DNA from 3 places in the Cupriavidus sp. UBA2010 genome. Region 1 is predicted to be linked to each of the others. Evidence: predicted binding sites of a transcription regulator. Region 1 holds the regulator's gene; each other region holds the start of a gene.
The links. Region 1 encodes NrdR, which represses ribonucleotide reductase genes. Its sites were predicted from a motif close to CACNANATNTNGTG; they were not measured.
Positions count from the first base shown of each region.

Region 1 (5,069 bases):
GCGAAATTGGGCGTGGCCCGGTTGCATCGGCAGCCAGGCTGGGGCTGCCACAACGCGCACGCGGGCGCCAGCGCCGCTGGCCAATCGCGTGTCGCGCGGGCGAAGTGTGGCGTCCGTCCTGTCGCCTCGCAACCATGCGAGCCGTCTCGTGCCATTGCCACTGGGCTCGGGGGTGTGAAGTTCTGCCTGGGCGTCGGCGTCGATGGAGCGCCAATGGAATGGCACGAGACGATCGCCACCGAGGTATAGCCTGCGCGAGGCGGTATCGCGCAGGTCAAGCTCGGCGCCCGCCTCCCATTTCGTGAGCACGGTGGAAGTGTGGATGCGCGCGGTGCGGAAGACGATTGCATGGAGCCGGCCGGTCCATGGAAAACTGCCTGCCGAGATGCGGTAGCTGAGCGGAAGCTGACCGGTCGTGGAGCCATGGCTGGGGGCGGTCATGCTCAGCCAAAGTGCAAGGATGACGATGCCGTCGAAGCATGTGCGATGGCGCATCACGGCTGAAACTCCGTCTGGAGCAGAGCCCGGACGCCGGTGTGGCGCCCAAAGCCTAGCGCCGTGATGCGAAAGCGCGGCCAGGCGTCGGCTGTCAGGCCGGTTCGATCATCAAGGGCTTCGATCACGTAACGAGGTGCCGTGGTCGCTCCGATGACATCGGCGGGCAGGATTGGCATGGTGATACGCGTGAACGTGCCGGCTTCGATGCCGAGATCTGCGGGCAAATTGCCCTCGAGCCATGGCATCCATGCCGTCATGTCGCCATCGGCCATGCACAGTCCGCGTTGTGCTCCCGTCCCACACGTTCCGGGCGTTGGCCATGACGCCAGTCGCCCGCCGCCGACCTCCGCGATGGCGGCGATCAGATCTGCTTCCGCGTCGAGCAGCGCCACCTCCGCTGCACGGAAGGCGATCTCGCGGTCCAGCCACTGGCTCGTCATGCTTCGCCCGGCAAACAGCAGGTGCGCGGCGGCGGCGCCGATGCTACCCATCATCAGTAGCAGGCTGGAGAGGAATGCCAGTAGCGCCGCACCGGAATGTGGGCGGAGGTTCAGCATAGGGCTTCCCGGCATGGAGACGGATTGCGTAGACGAACAGTCGTGGTGAAGGTTCGTTCTCTCGGCGCGCGACTGACAGTCGGGCGCTGTCCCTTGACGACGAGCGTGACCTGTACCGCTCGCACGTGATGCCAGGCGAGTTGTCGCTGTCGCGCCACGTCTTGGGCGTCAAGCAGAGCGGGGACGCGCTCACTCTCGCCCTGGCCATCGCCCTCATCGACCATGCCGAAACGCAATTGCATCGACTCGACGCCGCGCACAAGGGTGCCGGATGTGTGGGCGTGTGCCTGCGCGCGGTTGTCGCTGCGGCGCGGGTAACGGCACAGCAACTGGGGAACGCCATCGCTACCGTTGCCGATATAGAAGACGTTGGTCGCGGCATGGTGTGCTGGCGGCGCGATGCCGTCGCCAACTGTTTTTGCAGGCAGCGCGTAGCCACTGCAGTCAGTCATCGTGCCGTCGGCCAGGCTTGGGTCGGTTGCCCGGCCGCTGCCGGAAAATCGCACCAGCAGTGCATCGCTGCCACGGACGCCGCGTCGCCCACATTCCAGCCCGTCATCGATCGACGGCGCACCACAATCGTCATGGCCTTCAAGCGGCCCCTGTGGGGCAGGGTGTGCGGGCTCCAGCGCAACCTGCGCGGGAATCCAGCCCGCCTGCCGGATCGCATGCGCGATGATGGCCAATGCGCGCTGACCGCGCTCTTCGATCTCGATCCCATCTGCCACACTGGCATAGGCGTCCCGCATGACCTGCCACATGGTCAGCGCAGCGAGCATTGCAATCGTGCCAAGCGCGACACCGATCATCATGCCCACCAAGGTGAAGCCGTGTTGCTGCGATCTTGGCCTCATGGTGCTACCCACAATGCCAGCCGGGTAGGCATGGTGTCAATTCCGGCTGCATCCGTTGGAGAACGGCTCTCGATGGTCGCGATCGCGAGGCGTTTGTCTGGCACGCAACGCTCTTGCTGCCCGGCCAATCCGCAAAGCGGGATCGGGAGCGCGTCGTTGCCGGGTGGCTGCAGTGCCATTGCACTTGCTTCGGCCAGTTCAGCGGCCCGCATCAGGGCGGTGGTCAGGTGTTCCTGTTCACCGGTCCAGCGCAGGCAGACCGTGCCGAGCATCCCCAGCGGTATCGCGCCGAGGCCGATGACGGCCAGGCTCAGCAATGCCTCGAACAGGACGTGACCTCGGCACGAAGTCAATGAAGGGGAACGGGGGTGAAGGCGGGCAACCATGGCGTATCGGTTCGATTGGAACGGAAGGCCACGATAACGGCGGGGATGGTGTCAGGACGTGTCTGGCTGTGGAGGATTGGTGTCAGTGTGTTTCCGAGTCGAGCCCGGAAACATCCGAGTCAGTGCCAGAGTCGTCAGGGGCGTGACATCACGCAAGTCTGGCTTTCGAGGTCCGGGTTGCACACAGGCCGTGAGGCGGACCTGCAAGCGCGCTCGCTTGCCTCGCTCTACCCAAGAGCAGCAAGTGGTGATGAGACAGCGCTTCTGCGGTCCTTCCTACCCCTTTCGCGGGGTGGATGACGAGAATTCGTCGAGCATGTCCCGGAATTCGGAAACGTCCTCGAAGCTGCGATACACGGATGCAAAGCGGATATAGGCGATCTTGTCGAGCTTGCGAAGCTCGCGCATGACCAGCTCGCCGACCTGGCTGCTCGGGATTTCCTTCTCGCCCAGAGCCAGCAGTTTTTCTTCGATGCGAGTGATTGCTTCGTCGATGGCCTCGGCGGAAACTGGCCGCTTGCGCAGTGCCAGCCGCATCGAATCCTTGAGCTTGGCGCGCGCGTAGTCCACGCGCGAGCCATTTTTCTTGACGATGGCGGGAAAGAACAGCTCGATCCGCTCGTAGGTGGTGAAGCGGCGGTCGCAGGCTTCGCAGCGGCGTCGGCGGCGCACGGTATCGCCATCTTCCGAGACGCGGCTGTCAAGAACCTGGGTGCTGGAATGACCGCAGAAGGGGCATTTCATGCCTGACCACCTGAATGTAAGAGCCTGACCGCATTTTGCATCTTCGATTTCTGTTGCGGTCCTGCGGTTGTTGAAACGGCGCTGTCACCATAGAGGTGACAGCGCCGTTCGTGTGCGCTAACTATAGCGCGATCGACTGGCGAATCAGCCGTAGACCGGGAAGCGACGGGTCAGTGCGGCAACCTGTTCGCGCACGGCGGCGATGTTGGCCTCGTCGTGCGGGTTGTCCAGCACGTCGGCGAGCAGGTTGGCCACCTGGCGGGCTTCTTCTTCCTTGAAGCCGCGCGTGGTCATGGCCGGCGAGCCCAGGCGGATGCCCGAGGTGACGAACGGCTTTTCCGGATCGTTCGGGATCGCGTTCTTGTTCACCGTGATATGGGCGTCGCCGAGGATCTTCTCGGCTTCCTTGCCGGTGATCTTCTTGGCGCGCAGGTCAACCAGCATCACGTGGCTTTCCGTACGGCCCGACACGATGCGCAGACCGCGGGCGATCAGCGTTTCGGCCAGTGCGGCGGCGTTCTTGACCACCTGTTCCTGATACGCCTTGAAGTCCGGCTGCAGCGCTTCCTTGAAGGCTACGGCCTTGCCGGCGATCACGTGCATCAGCGGGCCACCCTGGATGCCCGGGAAGATGGCCGAGTTGATGGCCTTCTCATGCTCGGCCTTCATCAGGATCACGCCGCCGCGCGGGCCGCGCAGGCTCTTGTGGGTGGTGGTGGTCACGAAGTCGGCGTGCGGCACCGGGTTCGGGTACACACCGGCGGCGATCAGGCCGGCGTAGTGGGCCATATCCACCATGAAGTAGGCGCCAACTGCCTTGGCAACTTTGGCGATGCGTTCGAAGTCGATGCGCAGCGCGAAAGCCGATGCACCGGCGATGATCAGCTTCGGCTTTTTCTCGTGGGCCAGCTTTTCCAGCGCGTCGTAGTCGATGTCTTCCTGCGCGTTCAGGCCGTAGCTGACCACGTTGAACCACTTGCCGCTCATGTTCAGCGCCATGCCGTGGGTCAGGTGACCGCCTTCGGCCAGGCTCATGCCCATGATCGTGTCTCCCGGCTTGAGCATGGCGAAGAACACGCCCTGGTTGGCCTGCGAGCCCGAGTTCGGCTGCACGTTGGCGGCTTCGGCGCCAAACAGTTGCTTCACACGGTCGATGGCGAGCTGCTCCACCACGTCCACATACTCGCAACCGCCGTAGTAGCGCTTGCCGGGATAGCCTTCGGCGTACTTGTTGGTGAGCTGCGAACCCTGGGCGGCCATCACGGCCGGCGAGGTGTAGTTCTCGGAAGCGATCAGTTCGATGTGATCTTCCTGACGCTGATTTTCCTTCTGGATCGCGGCAAAGACTTCGGGGTCGATTTGCTCGATCGTGAAGCGGCTACGTTCAAACATGGCGTGACTCGTCTGTTTAAAAGGGAGAGCGGATGGCACGGCCGGTACGGAAACCGGATGCCTGTCGACGCTACTCTGTATTGCGGAATTTTCGCGTATTAGGGCGCGCGGGGAAGGCACTGGCGTCCAGCACCGGGGGCGCGAAAACGCGACCAGCCGGTGCAGGGCGCACCCTGCTTCCCATTCGCTGCCCAGGCGAGCGGCAGGCGCATCGAATATCACGCCCAATGAACTTGCGCTTCCTCGTGGTAGTACCCACTGACTTCGCCAGTCGCGCAAGGTGGAATGGTTGCCGCAGAGTTTACGCGAGCAAGCGGCTTGCTGCAAGACGACGGCCGGCCCGGATGCACGCCCGGCCCTGATTCGGCAAGGCCTGGCGAGGATTGGCTCGCAACTTGCTGTTGCAAAGTCACACACGGGTTTACCAGTGCACTCCGTTACAATGCCCGCCATGCCAAATTTCGTATGGCCGCTGCGCGTGTATTGGGAAGATACCGACGCAGGCGGCGTGGTGTTCTACGCCAACTACCTCAAATTCTTCGAACGGGCCAGGACCGAATGGCTGCGCTCGCTCGGCGTCGAACAGCAGAGCCTCGCGGATTCGTCCGGCGTGGTCTTCATCGTCCGCAGCACGACTG
Region 1 is NZ_DDCI01000033.1:434,796-439,864, forward strand. It holds gene B2246_RS25770 (pilus assembly protein PilY) at 1-495, opposite strand, end outside; gene B2246_RS25775 (pilus assembly PilX family protein) at 495-1,055, opposite strand; gene B2246_RS25780 (PilW family protein) at 1,049-1,909, opposite strand; gene B2246_RS25785 (hypothetical protein) at 1,906-2,295, opposite strand; gene nrdR (transcriptional regulator NrdR) at 2,572-3,039, opposite strand; gene glyA (serine hydroxymethyltransferase) at 3,184-4,431, opposite strand; ZMP/ZTP riboswitch at 4,614-4,716, opposite strand; gene ybgC (tol-pal system-associated acyl-CoA thioesterase) at 4,883-5,069, shown strand, end outside.

Region 2 (5,069 bases), 360 kb from region 1:
ATGGCGCGCGAGCTGTGCGGCGCGAACGACGCCCAGGTGCGCTACGGCGCGATCGTGCTCGAGGATCTGCTCGACCGCACCGGCATGCTCGTCGGGGCTCGCGATACACTTCCCGCCAAGGCATTCGTGTTGACGCTGCGCAACGAAGTGCCCGACGTCGCGAATGCCCAGCCATTTCAACCATCGGCCAAGCTCTGATATCCATGCCTCCCAGATTGTCCGCACCCGATCCGATTCTCGTCATCGACGACGAGGCTGACCTGCGCGAGCTGCTGGATATCTCGCTGCGACGCATGGGGCATGACGTGGTGATGGCCGGCTCGCTGGCCGAGGCCCGCCTGCGTCTGGCCGAGCGGCGCTACAGTCTGGTGCTGACCGACATGCGGCTCGGCGATGGCCTGGGCATCGAGATCGTGCGCCAGTTGTCGGCGTCGCCCGAGCGCACCCCGGTGGCCGTGATCACGGCGTATGGCAGCGCGGACAACGCCGTGGATGCGCTGAAGGCCGGCGCGTTCGACTACATCGCCAAGCCGGTATCTCTCGAGCAACTCCGCACGCTGATTCTCAACGCGCTGGGCCGTCATCAGCGCGGTGCGAACGGTAACGACACATCCGATCAGGCCGATGCGGGGGACTCGTCCGACGCGACCGATGGGACCAGTCTGGGCGATCGTGCGGCCGGGCTGCTACCGGGGGTCTCGCCGGCAATTCACGAGGTACGGCGCTCGCTGCCGCGTCTGGCGCGCAGCATGGCACCGGTGGTGATCAGCGGCGAATCCGGCAGCGGCAAGGAACGAGCGGCGCGAGCGATTCACGCGATCAGCGCGCGCTCGGCGCATTCATTCGTGGCCGTGAACTGCGGCGCGATCCCCGAAGCGTTGATGGAGGCCGAGTTCTTCGGCCACGTCAAAGGCGCCTTTACTGGGGCCGATGCCGAGCGCGGCGGGTTCTTTCAGGCCGCCAATGGCGGCACGCTGCTGCTCGATGAGGTCGCGGACCTGCCGCTGGCGATGCAGGTGAAGCTGCTGCGCGCGCTGCAGGAACGCCGCGTGCGCAAGATCGGCGCCAGCAAGGAAGACAGCGTGGATGTGCGCGTCATGTGCGCCAGCCACAAGGACCTGGCCGCGATGGTCGCCGCCGGGTCATTCCGCCAGGACTTGTACTACCGCCTCAACGTGCTCGAACTCCGGATGCCCACGATGCGCGAGCGCGCCGAGGACATCCCGGTGCTTGCCCGCGCGATTCTCGAGCATCTGGCCGTGCGCTACGGCGATGCGCATCCCAAGCGGCTGTCACGCGCGGCGCTGGAATGGCTCTGCGCGTACGAATTTCCGGGGAACGTGCGCGAACTCGAGAACCTGCTCGAGCGTGCCTACGCGTTCGCTGAAAGCGAGGAGATCGAAGTGGCCGACCTGGGGCCGCTCGACACCGGCATCGAGCGTGCCGCGCTGATGCAGACGGCCATGGCGGCTGCGCCATCCCTCGCGGCGGCGCCGTTGACTGCCGTGCCGCCGGCAGCCATGTATCACCGGTGGGGTACCGCCGGAGCCTGGGGTGTGCCCGCTCCAGCGACGCCCGTGGCGGCGATGCCAGAACCGGCGCCCGTGCCGGCCCCGATCCCCGTGGCTGGGCCGGTTGCCGCGCCTGCCCTCGATGCTGGCGCGCCGGCTGCCACCACGTTCCCGATCAATCTCCCCGCGCACCTGGAGGCGATGGAGCGCGAGCTGATCCTGCGCGCCTTGCGGCAGACCGGCTTCAACCGGACCGCCGCGGCGCCGCTGCTGGGTCTGAACTTCCGCCAGTTGCGGTACCGGATCGAGCAACTTGGCATCTGCGAGGAGGATGGGCGCAGTGGCCGGGACGATAGCGAATCGCTGGCCGAAGGGGAGGGGCGAGATGTCTGACGCCGCAGGCCGGGTCCGTGACTGGCAGCCCGACGCCGACGGCTGGATCCCCGCGGCCCGCCGCGTGCCGTCCCCGAACTTCGACGCCCGCCCCGAAGGCATGGCGGTCGATGTGGTGGTACTGCACAACATCAGCCTGCCGCCGGGGCAGTTCGGCTCCGACGATATCGAGGCGTTCTTCCAGAATCGGCTCGATGCCACGCGCCATCCGTTTTTCGAGACGATTCGCGACGTCCGGGTATCGGCCCACTTCCTGATCCGCCGCGATGGCGAGCCGGTTCAGTTTGTCGCCTGCACACAACGTGCGTGGCACGCCGGCCAGTCCGACTATTGCGGACGCCAACGCTGCAACGACTTCTCGATCGGCATCGAGATCGAGGGCGCCGACGACCAGCCGTTCACGCCAGCGCAATACGAGACGGTGGCCGCGCTGGTGAGTGCCCTGCGGGCCGCCTATCCGATCCAGGGCGTCGCTGGCCACAGCGACATTGCGCCGGGGCGCAAGACCGACCCAGGCCCCCACTTCGACTGGAGCCGCTTTGCGAAACAGGCCGCGCTACCGCCGGCGATGATGCCGTACCGGCACGCAAGGTAGGTTTCCCAGGGGGGCCAAATAGGGTGCGCCGGGCCCCGAATCGTCACGACGGCTGCCACATTCCGGGGCACCTATCGCCGATCTGTTCCCATAGAAATATTTTCAAGATCTTGTGCGCCACCGAACGGCTTGCCGCGAACCCTTGAGGCAGCGGGCTTTGCGGGATTGTGGCGCTGCCGCACCGCCGGCCCGGCAATGTGAAAGCTGATTGTCAAGACTGGTCATTCAGGCTCGTTTCACTATACTTAGCCCAGATTTTCGATGTGACCACTATATCTAGTGGTTTTTCCGGGGAGCCGACCCAAGAGTGAAGCCTCGCCGCAGCAGCTTGCGGTGTGTGCGTCACAAAATTCAACCGGGTCGGGCTGTAAAAGAGTCCCTAGCAGAATGAACGCCTGTGCAGTTTGGTTCTCGCCTGGCATGGCCAGTGTCGAGTGTCTTCTGGAGCGCATTTTGCTAGGGACTTTGTCATCTTCAGCAGAAGTCTTCAATACAAGGGTTAAAACAGGAGTTACCTCATGCAAACGGCCCAAAACGAACAACAAACCACTGGCGTGACTGGCGTTGCTGGCGCAGCAGCCGGCATTGCGCAGCAGAGCCCCGTCGCTGCAGGCGTTACCTATCAGGACTACAAGCTGATCCGCCGTAACGGCGCCGTGGTGTCGTTCGAGCCGAACAAGATTGCCGTGGCCATGACCAAGGCATTCCTGGCCGTCAACGGCGGCCAGGGCGCGGGATCCGCGCGCGTGCGCGAGATCGTCGAGCAACTGACCCAGAATGTGGTGCGCGCGCTGGTGCGCAGCCGTCCGAACGGCGGCACGTTCCATATCGAAGACGTGCAGGATCACGTGGAACTGGCGCTGATGCGCTCGGGCGAACATGAGGTGGCCCGCGCCTACGTGCTGTACCGCGAAAAGCGCACGCAGGAACGCGCCCAGGCCAACGCGCAGGCGGTGGCCCGCGTACAGGAGGCCGGCGTGTCGTTCAACGTGACCGATAACGGTGTGACGTACCAGCTGGACCTGGCGGCGTTGCACGCGCTGATCGATAACGCCTGCAGCGGCCTCGGCAAGGCCGTCAGCGCAGAGCCGATCCTGAAGGAAACGCTCAAGAACCTGTACGACGGCGTGCCGATGACGCAGGTCTACGACTCCGCCATCCTGGCTGCGCGCACGCTGATCGAGAAGGACCCGGCCTACAGCCAGGTGACCGCCCGTATCCTGCTGCACACGATCCGCAAGGAAATCCTGGGCGCCGAAGTGACCCAGACCGAGATGGCGACGAAGTACGCCGAGTACTTCCCGAAGTTCATCGCGCGCGGTATCGAAGCCGAACTGCTCGACGAAAAGCTGGCCACGTACGACCTGGCCCGCCTGGGCGCCGCGCTGGACGCCTCGCGCGACTTCCAGTTCAACTACCTGGGCCTGCAGACGCTGTACGACCGCTACTTCCTGCACGTGGACGAAGTGCGCATCGAAATGCCGCAGGCGTTCTTCATGCGCGTGGCCATGGGCCTGGCGCTGGAAGAGAAGGACCGTGAAGCGCGCGCGATCGAGTTCTACCAGCTGCTGTCGTCGTTCGACTTCATGTCGTCGACCCCGACGCTGTTCAACTCGGGCACGCGCCGCTCGCAGCTGTCGTCGTGCTACCTGACCACGGTCTCGGACGACCTGGAAGGCATCTACGAGGCGCTCAAGGAAAACGCGCTGCTGTCGAAGTTCGCTGGCGGCCTGGGCAACGACTGGACCAACGTGCGCGCGCTGGGCTCGCACATCAAGGGCACCAACGGCAAGTCGCAGGGCGTGGTGCCGTTCCTGAAGGTCGTCAACGACACGGCCGTGGCCGTGAACCAGGGCGGCAAGCGCAAGGGCGCGGTCTGCGCGTACCTGGAAACGTGGCACCTGGACATCGAGGAATTCCTCGAGCTGCGCAAGAACACCGGCGATGACCGCCGCCGCACGCACGACATGAACACGGCCAACTGGATTCCGGACCTGTTCATGAAGCGCGTGATGGAAAATGGCGAATGGACGTTGTTCTCGCCGGCCAGCTGCCCGGACCTGCATGACAAGGTCGGCAAGGCATTCGAGCAGGCCTACCTGGGCTACGAAGCCAAGGCCGCCAACGGCGAACTGAAGCTGTTCAAGAAAGTGCCGGCCATGCAGCTGTGGCGCAAGATGCTGGGCATGCTGTTCGAAACCGGCCATCCGTGGATCACGTTCAAGGACCCGTGCAACATCCGCAGCCCGCAGCAGCACGTGGGTGTGGTGCATAGCTCGAACTTGTGCACGGAAATCACGCTGAACACGAACGAGAGCGAAATCGCCGTGTGCAACCTGGGTTCCGTGAACCTGGTGGCCCACCTGATGCAACAGGCCGATGGCACGTACGTGCTGGATCACGCCAAGCTGCAGAAGACGATCCGCACCGCGATGCGCATGCTCGACAACGTGATCGACATCAACTACTACGCGGTAGAGAAGGCGCGCAACTCGAACCTGCGCCACCGTCCGGTGGGTATGGGCATCATGGGCTTCCAGGACTGCCTGCACGTGCTGCGCACGCCGTAC
Region 2 is NZ_DDCI01000033.1:74,489-79,557, forward strand. It holds gene B2246_RS24115 (histidine kinase dimerization/phospho-acceptor domain-containing protein) at 1-198, shown strand, start outside; gene B2246_RS24120 (sigma-54-dependent transcriptional regulator) at 204-1,904, shown strand; gene ampD (1,6-anhydro-N-acetylmuramyl-L-alanine amidase AmpD) at 1,897-2,499, shown strand; gene B2246_RS24130 (ribonucleoside-diphosphate reductase subunit alpha) at 3,018-5,069, shown strand, end outside.
Region 2: a site for NrdR is predicted at 2,768-2,781, ahead of B2246_RS24130 (ribonucleoside-diphosphate reductase subunit alpha). Genes of this name have one in related genera too.

Region 3 (5,069 bases), on a different contig from region 1:
CTGGCGTCCGACGACTGGTGGTGCCAGGGCTACTCCGAACCGAACTCAGGCTCCGACCTGGCATCGTTGCAGATGCGCGCGACACGCGGCATCGATGCGGATGGCGAGCACTACATCCTCAACGGTTCGAAGATCTGGACGACGCACGCCCAGTGGGCCGACTGGATGTTCTGTCTGGTGCGGACCTCGCGCGAGGGCAGGCCGCAGGAGGGGATTACGTTCCTGCTGCTCGACATGCGCACGCCGGGTATCACCGTATCGGCGCTGCCTACGCTCGACGGCCCGATGGAAGGCCAGCAGGAGGTCAATCAGGTTTTCTTTGACGATGTGCGCGTGCCGGCCGCCCAACGCATTGGCGACGAGGGCATGGGCTGGACCATTGCCAAGTACCTGCTCGAGTTCGAGCGGGGTGGCAGCTTCGCGCCGATGCTGCGCCGGCAACTGGACAAGGTGGCTGCCATTGCTGCCGCTCAGCCCGGTGAGGATGGCACCGGGCGGCTGATCGACGATCCCATCTTCCGGCAACGGCTGGGCGCCATGTACGTGCGCGTGGCGGCGGCCGAGGCGGCGGAGTTGCGGCTGTTCTCCGGCGTGGCCTCGGGTACGTCGATCGGCGCGGCGTCGAGCATGATCAAGTTGGTCGGAACCGAGACGGCACAGGCCATCTCCGAGCTAGCGGTCGACGCGCTCGGGCCCTATGCGCTGCCATTCGTGCGGGACACCTGGGCCGAGATCCAGGGACGCGCTGCCGACCCGCGTCTGGGTCCCGACGATGCCGCCCCGATCGCACCGCGCTACTTCAACTACCGCAAGGCATCGATCTACGGCGGTTCGAGCGAGATCCAGCGCAACATCATCGCGCGACAGGTATTGCGGCTCTGAGCGCCCGCGTTGGCGTCCCTCGACGCCATCTGTCGCCAGTATCCATCCTACAAATCGAACAAGGAGACAAGGCTCATGGAGACGGAATACCTCGCGACGCTGCCCAGCGCGATTCGCCACTTCGCCCGGGAGCGGGCCGGGGCCATTGCGTACGCCTTCGAAGGCCGCGAGACCACGTTTGCCGATTTCGATCGCCATACGGATCGTGTGGCGCAGGCCCTGCTGGCCGACGGCGTGAAGGCTGGCGATCGCATCGCCTATGTCGGCAAGAACAGCGACCACTATTTCGAACTGTTCTTTGGCACGGCCAAGATGGGGGCCGTCATCGCACCGGTGAGCTGGCGGCTGGCAGGGCCTGAAATCCAGTACATCGTCTCGCACTGCGACGCGACGCTGGTCTTTGTCGGCCCCGAGTCATCGGCATCGGTTCGCAACCTGCTGCCAGCGCTGCCACTGGTGCGCCGCGCCGTGGCGATGGAGGGCGGGGAGCCAGACTGGCCGGCCTACACGGACTGGCGCGACGCCTGCCCGGATACGCCACCTGCGTACGAAGCGAAGCCCGCCGACGTGGTGCTGCAGCTCTACACGTCTGGCACTACCGGACGTCCCAAGGGCGTGATGCTGATGCATCGCAACCTGACCAGTGGTACCGAGATCTCGCTGCGCGAAGGCGCAGACTGGTCGCAATGGAACGACGGAGATGTGTCGCTGGTGGCCATGCCGGTGGCGCATATCGGCGGTTCGGGCTGGGGCGTGCGCGGTGTTCTTGTCGGCTGCAAGGGTGTCGTCGCGCGCGAATTCGATCCGGGCAGGGTGCTCGACTATATCGAGCACGACCGCATCAGCAAGCTGTTCATGGTGCCGGCCGCGATGCAGATCGTGCTGCGCGATCCGCGCGCGCGCCAGGTGGACTATTCACGCCTCAAGCACATGCTGTACGGCTCGTCGCCAATTCCCGCGGCGCTGCTGCGCGAGGGCATGGCGGTGTTTGGCTGCGGCTTCGTGCAGCAGTACGGCATGACGGAGACCACGGGCACGATCGTGGCACTGCCGCCCGAAGACCATACGCCCGCCGATGTCCCGCGCATGCGCGCCGCCGGCAAGGCCATGCCCGGTAGCGAGGTCGCCGTGGTCGGGCCGGATGGCCAGAGGCTGGCTGCCGGCGAGGTGGGCGAGGTGGTGATCCGCTCGCCGCAGAACATGGCGGGCTACTGGAAGCAGGAGGAAGAGACCGCCCGTACCATCGACGCCGACGGCTGGCTGCGCAGTGGCGATGCCGGCTACATGGACGCGGACGGTTACCTCTATATCCACGACCGGGTCAAGGACATGATCATCAGCGGCGGGGAGAACATCTACCCGGCCGAGGTGGAGAGTGCCATCTACGGTCACCCGGCCGTTGCCGACGTGGCCGTGATCGGTGTGCCGGACGAGCGGTGGGGCGAGGCGGTCAAGGCGATGGTGGTGCTGCGCCCGGGTGTGGCCGCTGATGCCGACAGCATTCTGGGCTGGGCGCGCGAGCGCATCGCGGGTTTCAAGGTGCCCAAGAGCATCGACTTCATCGACGCCATGCCGCGCAATCCATCCGGCAAGCTGCTGCGCCGGGCGCTGCGGGAGCCGTACTGGACGGGCCGCACCCGGCAGGTGAACTAGGCACTCCGGGGCCGGGGAAGGGCACATCCGGCGGCAGATGCCGCCGGGCGGTCGAGGTCGGGGTCGCCCTCCGGGCCATACCCGGTCGATGCGCCACCCGATGCGTCGTCCCCCCGCGGCGGTGCCGCCGTTTGATCTGCCGCAACACTACCTATGGTATCGATATAGATAATCAACCCCATATTTTGTGCGTAAGCACGGGAGGGGTGCGATGCAGCAGAACATCCGGGGCGCGACGACTGTCGACGTCGAGTCGTCCATCAATGAATACCTGGACCGCAAGGACTGGCGGATTCACGCCAATGCCAACCAGGGTTATTCGCTGGGCGGCCTGATCCTCAATGTGGCCGGCAAGGTCACCGCCAACTACTGGCTTTCGCATGTCTACGCGCCCGAGGCTGGCGCCGCGCACCGGGAAGGCGACCTCCATATCCACGATCTCGACATGCTGTCCGGCTACTGCGCCGGCTGGTCGTTGCGCACTCTGCTCCATGAAGGCCTCAACGGCGTGCCTGGCAAGGTGGAAGCCGCGCCGCCGCGGCATATGTCGAGCGCAGTCGGGCAGATCGTGAATTTCCTGGGGACGATGCAGAACGAATGGGCCGGCGCGCAGGCCTTCTCGTCGTTCGACATCTATATGGCGCCCTTCATCCGCAAGGACGCGATGACGTACCCCGAGGTCAGGCAGCACATCCAGGAGCTGATCTACAACCTCAACGTGCCGTCGCGCTGGGGCACGCAGACGCCATTCACTAACCTGACGTTCGACTGGACATGTCCCGACGATCTCAAGGAACAGGTGCCCGTCATCGGCGGCGAGGAAATGCCGTTCCGCTATGGCGACCTGCAGGCGGAGATGGACATGATCAACCGTGCGTACATCGAGGTGATGACGCAGGGTGATGCCAAAGGGCGCGTCTTCACGTTCCCGATCCCCACCTACAACATCACGCCGGATTTCCCGTGGGAAAGCGAGAACGCTGCGCGGCTGTTCGAGATGACGGCGAAATACGGCCTGCCGTACTTCCAGAACTTCGTGAACTCGGACCTGACGCCCAATATGGTCAGGTCCATGTGCTGCCGCCTGCAACTGGATCTGCGTGAATTGCTCAAGCGCGGCAACGGTTTGTTCGGCAGTGCGGAGCAGACCGGGTCCCTGGGTGTGGTCACCATCAACTGCGCGCGCCTTGGTTATCTGTATCAAGGCGACGAAGCCGCACTGCTGAACAGGCTCGATTCACTGCTGGACATGGGCCGCGACACGCTGGAGGCCAAGCGCGAGCGTATCCAGCAACTGATGGACGAAGGGCTGTTCCCCTACACGAAGCGCTACCTGGGCACACTGCGCAATCATTTCTCGACGCTTGGCGTGAACGGCATCAACGAGATGATCCGCAATTTCTCGGGCGATGCGTACGACATCAGTACGGAAGACGGGCACGCGATGGCGATGCGTCTGCTGGACCATGTACGCGGGCGGATCGTCGAGTTCCAGGAAGCCACGGGCCACATGTACAACCTGGAGGCCACGCCTGCGGAAGGCACTACATATCGCTTCGCGCGTGAAGACCGCAAGCGCTGGCCCGACATCCTGCAGGCCGGCTCGGCCGATCAGCCCTACTACACGAACTCGTCGCAGTTGCCCGTCGGCTTTACCGACGATCCATTCGAGGCGCTGGCACGTCAGGAAGCCCTGCAATCGAAGTACACCGGGGGCACGGTCCTGCATCTCTACATGGGCGAGCGACTGTCCAGCGGCGAGGCCTGCAAGCGGATGGTGCGTCGCGCGCTGGAGTCGTTCCGGCTGCCTTACATCACGATCACGCCGACGTTCTCCGTCTGCCCCAAGCACGGCTATCTGGCCGGCGAACACCGCTTCTGCCCGAAGTGCGACGAGGACATTCTCGCGCGCAAACGCGCCGCGCTGGCGGCGTGAGGTTTCCCGATTTTCAACCCGACGTTTTGCACATGAGGAGCAACGCCATGACTGATCTCGCTGTCGCCCGCCATTTCTCGATCGAACCCGCACTGACACTCAAGGACGAAGAGCGCCAACCCTGCGAAGTTTGGACCCGCGTGATGGGCTACCACCGTCCGGTGGCGAGCTTCAACACCGGCAAGAAGGGCGAGCATGCCGAGCGCACGTTCTTCGATGAGGCCCGCTGCGCGGCCTGAGCCCATCTTGGCAGACCTGAAAGTCGGCGGTTTCACACCGCTGACCAGCATCGACTTTCCCGGGCGGCTGGCCGCGGTGGTGTTCTGCCAGGGATGCCCCTGGCGTTGCGACTACTGCCATAACCCGCATCTGATTCCGGTCGGCAGCCCGTCAGCGCGGGCCTGGGAAGACGTGCTGGTATTCCTGGCGCGGCGGCGTGGCCTGCTGGATGGCGTGGTGTTTTCCGGCGGAGAGCCCACGCTGCAGGCCGCGCTACCCGCCGCCATGCGCGATGTGCGGCAACTGGGTTTCGAGGTCGCCCTGCACACGGCCGGCATGTATCCGGACCGCCTGGAGGCTGCGCTGCCATGGGTCGACT
Region 3 is NZ_DDCI01000020.1:341,153-346,221, reverse strand. It holds gene B2246_RS16140 (acyl-CoA dehydrogenase family protein) at 1-882, shown strand, start outside; gene B2246_RS16135 (fatty acid--CoA ligase) at 958-2,535, shown strand; gene B2246_RS16130 (ribonucleoside triphosphate reductase) at 2,747-4,471, shown strand; gene nrdD (anaerobic ribonucleoside-triphosphate reductase) at 4,519-4,710, shown strand; gene B2246_RS16120 (anaerobic ribonucleoside-triphosphate reductase activating protein) at 4,718-5,069, shown strand, end outside.
Region 3: a site for NrdR is predicted at 2,681-2,694, ahead of B2246_RS16130 (ribonucleoside triphosphate reductase). Genes of this name have one in related genera too.